DNA from 3 places in the Janthinobacterium sp. SUN100 genome. Region 1 is predicted to be linked to each of the others. Evidence: predicted binding sites of a transcription regulator. Region 1 holds the regulator's gene; each other region holds the start of a gene.
What was found. Region 1 encodes LexA, which represses DNA repair genes until DNA is damaged. Its sites were predicted from a motif close to ACTGTATNNNNATACAGT; they were not measured.
Positions count from the first base shown of each region.

Region 1 (2,269 bases):
TGCGTTTGAACAACGGGTTTTGCTGTTTGCGTTTTTCTTTAAGCTTGAGCTTATTTTTGTCGAACTTTTTACCGAATGCCATGTCAGGCTCCTGTATCTAAAATGCGCTAGTCAGAATTGACTGCACTAAAATCAATGATGTGAAACACCAAACTCTTGCTGTTGCGGCTCTTCCTGGCCAGGAAACCCGTGAACTGATACACCCCGCCCAAGCTTGCCTGGCTGAACCGGCCTGAGATTTCGCCAGCGGCTAGCGCGGCAACATCAAACTCGGTCAAACGGGCAATCCCTGCTTCCATCTGCTGCGAACTGTGTTGCAATACTGCATTCACAATCGGCAGCCCTGCCGGGGTATAGCGCAATATTTCGCGCTCAGCAATGATGGCGGTTACTTGTAGCTGGTTCAGCGCACGATCCTGGTCAAGAATTAAGCTGCTGCTGCGGCTGGAGCGGCTGCTGGTGCTTCGGTGCGGTGGCTTTTGGCCGCGTCTTCGCGTTGTACCGATTTCATCATCGGCGAAGGAGCTGTTTCAGCTTTCTTCATTTTAACGGTCAGGTGACGCAACACGGCATCATTGAATTTGAATGCTGTTTCCAACTCGACCAGGGTCTCGTTGTCGCATTCGATGTTCAGGCAGATGTAGTGTGCTTTAGGCAGCTTTTGGATCGAGTAAGCCATTTGACGGCGGCCCCAATCTTCCACGCGGTGAACCGAACCGCCGCGGGTGGTTACGCTGGCTTTGTAGCGTTCGATCATCGCGGGCACTTGCTCGCTTTGGTCCGGATGGACGATAAAGACTATTTCATAATGACGCATGCAAACTCCTTCAGGTCGGATTGATAATCGCCCACCCCGGCGTCAAGACGGGTGTGGGAAGGTCAGCCGAAGATTATAACCGCCTTTTGCAAACGTTTCAATCATTCCTTCCACATGGGCCCGAAAAGCCCGCGCGCCACCGTGCTTTCCGCCCGTGGACAAGTATTTCTTGCGAAATTCGCCCAAAACACGGAAATCCCCTTGCATAGTGGGCGATACTGTACAAAAATACAGACTGTTCATATAGACAGCATTTTAGTATGCACCCACCGCTCATGATCAAGCTGACAGCACGACAAGAACAAATCCTGAACCTGATCAAGGACGCGATTGAAAACACGGGCTTCCCTCCCACCCGTGCCGAAATCGCCAATGAACTGGGTTTCAAATCGGCCAACGCGGCCGAAGAGCATTTGCAGGCCCTGGCCCGCAAGGGCGCGATCGAGATTTCGCCCGGCACCTCGCGCGGCATCCGCCTGATTGGCGCCGCCGCCGAAGCGCTGCCATCGAAGGTGCCGGCAGCGCTGCTGATGTCGCTGCCCCTGATCGGCCGGGTAGCGGCCGGTTCGCCCATCCTGGCGCAGGAAAACCTGGAAGCGAGCTACAACGTGGACCCGGCCCTGTTTTCGGCCAAGCCCGACTTCCTGCTGAAGGTGCGCGGCTGGTCCATGCGCGACGCCGGCATCATGGATGGCGATTTATTGGCTGTCAAGAAGGTCGACAGCGCCAAGAATGGCCAGATCGTCGTGGCCCGCATCGGCGACGAAGTCACCGTCAAGCGCTACAAGAAGACGGGTTCCGTCATCGAATTGCTACCGGAAAACCCGGACTTCAAGGTGATTACCGTGTCGCCGGAAGATGAGTTTGCACTGGAAGGGCTGGCTGTCGGCCTGATGCGCAGCTGGCATTAAATCACTGCAGCTAAAGAAAGGGCCGCAACAGCATGACTGTTGCGGCCCTTTCTACATGCTGCGCGGCTGTTTAGGCGTCCAGCGCGTTTTTGAAGTCGTCCAGCAAATCGGCCTCATCCTCGATGCCGACGGAGACGCGGATCAGCGACTCGGCGATGCCCATGCTGGCGCGCCGCTCGGCACCCATCTCATAGAAAATCGTGTGGGCGACGGGAATGACGAGGGTGCGCGTGTCGCCGAGATTGCTCGCTGGAATGGCAAGATTGAGACGATTGAGGAAATCGAAGCAGTCGATGCCGTCCTTTAATTCAAAGCTGAACAGCGAGCCATAGCTGCGGAACAAGTCCGTCGCCAGCGCGTGCTGCGGGTGCGACGCCAGGCCCGGGTAATGCACGGCCGCCACTCTCGGGTCGGCGGCCAGCATGGTGGCCAGCGCCAGGGCGTTCGAACAGGTGCGGTCCATGCGCAAGGCCATGGTTTCCGCGCCGACGGCGATATGGTGCGCCGCTTCCGGCCCCAGGGAGGCGCCAAAGTCGCGCAA
Region 1 is NZ_JAPUBU010000001.1:2,124,784-2,127,052, forward strand. It holds gene rpsR (30S ribosomal protein S18) at 1-82, opposite strand, end outside; gene priB (primosomal replication protein N) at 108-407, opposite strand; gene rpsF (30S ribosomal protein S6) at 428-817, opposite strand; gene lexA (transcriptional repressor LexA) at 1,093-1,728, shown strand; gene O0881_RS09360 (cystathionine gamma-synthase family protein) at 1,799-2,269, opposite strand, start outside.

Region 2 (2,269 bases), on a different contig from region 1:
CAGGCTTTCCAGCTTTTCCGACAGCGTGGCGCGGTCGCGCACCACCTGCAAGTCGCGCTCGAACGTCGTTTCGCGGCTGACGGACTTGGTTTCCCGGCTCGTCTGCACGGGCCGCTCGTCGATGCCCAGCGCCGCCTGGCGCAGCCAGCCCGTGTACAGGTCGCCAAACTGCGTGCGCAGCATGGCCAGGTCGGCTTGCGCCAGCTCGCCGATGGTGACTATGCCCAGCGCTTCCAGCTTGGCCGTCGCCTTCGGGCCGATGCCGTTGATCTTTTTCGCCGGCAAGGGCCACACGCGCGTGGCGATATCCTCGGGCGACAAAATGGTGAGTCCGTCGGGTTTTTCCAAGTCGGAACAGATTTTCGCCAGCAATTTGTTGGGCGCCAGGCCAATCGAGCACGACAGGCCCGTCGCCTCGAACACGGCCGCCTTCAGGCGCGCCGCCATGGCCGGCGCCTGCGCGCCGTGTTCCGTCAGGTCGACATAGATTTCATCGATGCCCACGTTCTGGATGATGGGGCACAACTGGGCCACGGCTTGCTTGAAGCGGGCCGAATACTCGCGGTACGCCTCGAAATCGGCCGGCAGCAGGATGCTGTCGGGCGCCAGTTTCGCCGCCTTCATGATGCCCATGGCGGAAAACACGCCAAACGCGCGCGCCGCATAGGTCGACGTGGTGACGACGCCGCGCCCCACATAATCGCGCATGCGCGCAAACTGCCGCGTGCCGTCAATCTGCAGCACGGGCTGCTGCAAGCGCCCGCCGCCGATGACGACGGCTTCGCCGCGCAATTCCGGATATTTCAACAGTTCCACGGAGGCAAAGAAGGCGTCCATGTCCAGGTGGGCGATCCAGCGGCGCGCGGCGGGTGCTTCGGCAAGTGTGGGGGCAGATGAAATCAAAAAACACCTCGCGGCGGATCGGCTTGCCTTCATTGCGGCAAGATACTGTGCATGCATACAGTATTACCGGAAATGACCGCGGATGCAAGTTGAAACGCACAGGACCCGATGGCGACGATCAGCGGTTGCTTTTCTCAATAGCAAGATTACAATCCTGACACAACTATTCAAAGGAGTTGCCTTGTCTACAGCACATCATGCCTTGCGTCGCCGGTCCGTCTGGTCATCCATCCTGCCGGCCCTGCTACTGTCCACGCTGGCGCCATCCGCGCTGGCCGCCGACACCACCACCACCATCGCCACGGCCGTCGCCCCCGTCGCCGCCAAGACAGCCTGGCAGGAAACGCGCCACGGCACGGTCGTCACGGACGACTACCGCTGGCTGCAAAAGAAAGCCGATCCTGCCGTGATCGACTACCTGAATGCGGAAAACGCCTACACGGCCGCCGTCACGGCGCCGATCCAGCCGCTGGCCGACAAGGTATATGCGGAAGTCAAGGGGCGCATGCAGGAAGTGGACTTGTCCGTGCCTGCGCGCCAGGGCAATTTCTACTATTACACGCGTGTGGAAGCGGGCAAGCAATACCCGATTCACTGCCGCCGCCCCGTCGGCGCCAGCGGCGCCTATGATGCGCAGGCGGCCGAGGAAATCTTGCTGGACCAAAATCAATTGGCCGAAGGCCACAAATTCTTTGCCGTGCGCGCATTTAGCATCAGCCCGAATGAACAGTTGCTGGCCTACACCACCGACACGACGGGTTTCCGCCAGTACGAGCTGCACGTCAAGGATTTGAAAACGGGCAAGTTGCTGGGCGACAGCATGCCGCGCGTGACATCGCTGGCCTGGGCGGCGGATAACGCCACCCTGATGCTGGCGCAGGAAGACGCCACCACCAAACGCTCGGACCGCTTGTTCCGCCTGGCCCTGGGCGGTGCGCCGCAACAGGTCTACCACGAGCCGGTGGAGCAGTTCGCCATCCATGTGGACCGCACGCGCGACAAGCAATTCTTCGTGCTCACCTCGGGCAGCACGGACACGAGCGAAGTGCTGCTGCTGCCAACGAGCAAGCCGCAAGGCACGTTCCAATCCGTGCTGAAACGTGAAAAAGGCCACCGCTACGGCATCGAGCACCGCGACGGCCAGCTGTATATTCTGACCAACAAGGGGGCGAAGAATTTCCGTGTCGTCAGCGCGCCATTCTCTGCGCCGCAGCCGAAGAACTGGAAGCCCGTCGTGCCGCACAACAAGGATGCCGTGATCCAGTCCATCGACGTCTTCCAGGGCTACCTGGTGGTGATGGAAAAGGCACGCGCCCTGAACCGCGCCCGCATCTTTGATTTTGCGCAAAAGAACTGGAAGGCGGTG
Region 2 is NZ_JAPUBU010000008.1:104,010-106,278, forward strand. It holds gene dinB (DNA polymerase IV) at 1-903, opposite strand, end outside; gene O0881_RS28510 (S9 family peptidase) at 1,085-2,269, shown strand, end outside.
Region 2: a site for LexA is predicted at 948-965, ahead of dinB (DNA polymerase IV). Genes of this name have one in related genera too.

Region 3 (2,269 bases), on a different contig from region 1:
GCCGCGCAGGGGCAGGATCGCCTGGAATTCCTTGTCGCGGCCCATCTTGGCCGAACCTCCCGCCGAGTCGCCCTCGACGAGGAACAGTTCATTGCGCGTGATGTCCGACGATTCGCAGTCGGTCAGCTTGCCCGGCAAGACGGCCACGCCCGAGGATTTTTTCTTTTCCACTTTCTGCAGCGAGCGCTGGCGCGACTGCGCCTGCTTGATCACCAATTCGGCCAGCTTCTTGCCGTAGTCGACGTGCTGGTTCAGCCACAGTTCCAGCGGTGGCTTGGTGAAGGTCGACACGAGGCGCACGGCGTCGCGCGAGTTCAGGCGTTCCTTGATCTGGCCCTGGAATTGCGGGTCCAGCACCTTGGCCGACAGCACAAAGGAAGCGCGCGCGAACACGTCTTCCGGTAGCAGCTTCACGCCTTTCGGCAGCAGCGAGTGCATTTCGACGAAGTTTTTGACGGCGCCGAACAGGCCGTCGCGCAAGCCCGATTCGTGCGTGCCGCCATTCGAAGTGGGAATCAGGTTGACATACGATTCGCGCACGATGGCGCCTTCTTCCGTCCACGCCACCACCCAGGCCGCGCCTTCGCCCTCGGCAAAGCCTTCCGAGTCCGGGCCCGCATACTGCGCGCCTTCGAACAGGGGAATCAGGGTTTCGCCATTCGATACCTGCGCCAGCGTTTCGGTCAGGTAGCCGCGCAAGCCTTCCGCGTACTGCCAGGTTTGCGTATCGCCCGTTTTCGCGTTGGTGAGGGTGACGGTCACGCCCGGCAGCAGCACGGCTTTCGAGCGCAGCAGGCGTTGCAGCTCGGTTTGCGAAATGTTCGGCGAATCAAAGTATTTGGCATCGGGCCAGGCGGTGACGCGCGTGCCTGACTTCTTGCCGTCGCGCGGGGCGGGGCGGGAGCTCAGGGGCTCGATCACGTCGCCGTTGGCAAACACCATATGGTGCAAGCCGTTGCCGTCGCTTTCCTTGCGCCAGACGGTGATTTCCAGGCGCGTCGACAGCGCATTGGTGACGGACACGCCGACGCCATGCAAGCCGCCCGAGAACGCATAGGCGCCGCCCGAACCCTTGTCGAACTTGCCGCCCGCGTGCAGCCGCGTAAACACGATTTCCACCGTCGGCACGCCTTCTTCCGGGTGCAGGCCGACGGGAATGCCGCGGCCATTGTCTTCGACGGTGATGCTGCCATCCGTGTTTTGCGTCACGGCGATATGCGTGCAATGACCGCCCAGCGCCTCGTCGGAGGCATTGTCGATCACTTCCTGAATGATGTGCAGCGGATTTTCAGTGCGGGTGTACATCCCCGGGCGCTGCTTGACGGGTTCCAGTCCTTTCAGGACACGGATGGATGATTCGCTGTAGTCGGATGCTGGTTTTTTAGTGGCCATACGTGTTCAAGCTAAGTAAAGACAGTGGTTGGAACGCCAGGCCAGGGCACTGCGGGGCGCAGTGACAGCGGCGGCGATAACTGTATGAATATACAGTATATCCCGTCCAGCGTCACTGGGGGAGGGCAGTGCGGCAGGCTTGGCGTCCTTGTGCGGACGCTCGCGCATTCTATCTTGTCCCGCGAGCAATAGCGCTACTCCCGGGCAACAACAGTGCGCCGCGCGCGTGGTTTGGCGCCCATTGTGAAGGATTTTATGCGGTAAAGCGCCCGTTTTTACATCTTGTTTACAGCTGCCTCCCCAGTCTTTACGAATTTTTTAGACCCTTTTGGCTAATCTGCTCACTATCAAAACAAACCTGAATGAGGGTGGGAATGGATCTCGTGTATCTCGGCTTGATTGCCGTGTTTTTCGTCCTGGCGGCCGGCTTTGCCGTCGCCTGCGACAAATTAGGGAGCGTCAAATGAACGCGTTTTATGTGCTGGGCGCCGTCGTCTCTGCTGGCCTGCTCGTGTACCTGCTGGTGGCGCTGCTGAAGGCGGAGGAACTGTGATGACGACGCAATCGATACTGTTATTGGTGGCTTTCCTGGCCGTGCTGCTGGCCGCCGGCTATCCGCTGGGCCTGTACATGGCCAGGGTGGCCGGCGATGGCCCCGTGCGCGGCCTGGGCTGGCTGCAAAAGCTGGAAAATCTGCTGTACCGCTGGTCCGGCCTGCCCGCCGACAAGGCCATGGGCTGGAAAAGCTATGCCATCGCCCTGATCGTCTTCAATACCGTGGGCGCCGTCTTCGTCTACGGCCTGCAGCGCCTGCAGGGCTTCTTGCCCTTGAATCCCCAGGGTCTCGGCGCCGTCAGCCCCGATTCCTCGTTCAATA
Region 3 is NZ_JAPUBU010000004.1:503,963-506,231, forward strand. It holds gene O0881_RS22345 (DNA topoisomerase IV subunit B) at 1-1,392, opposite strand, end outside; gene kdpF (K(+)-transporting ATPase subunit F) at 1,856-1,945, shown strand; gene kdpA (potassium-transporting ATPase subunit KdpA) at 1,945-2,269, shown strand, end outside.
Region 3: a site for LexA is predicted at 1,472-1,489, ahead of O0881_RS22345 (DNA topoisomerase IV subunit B). Genes of this name have one in related genera too.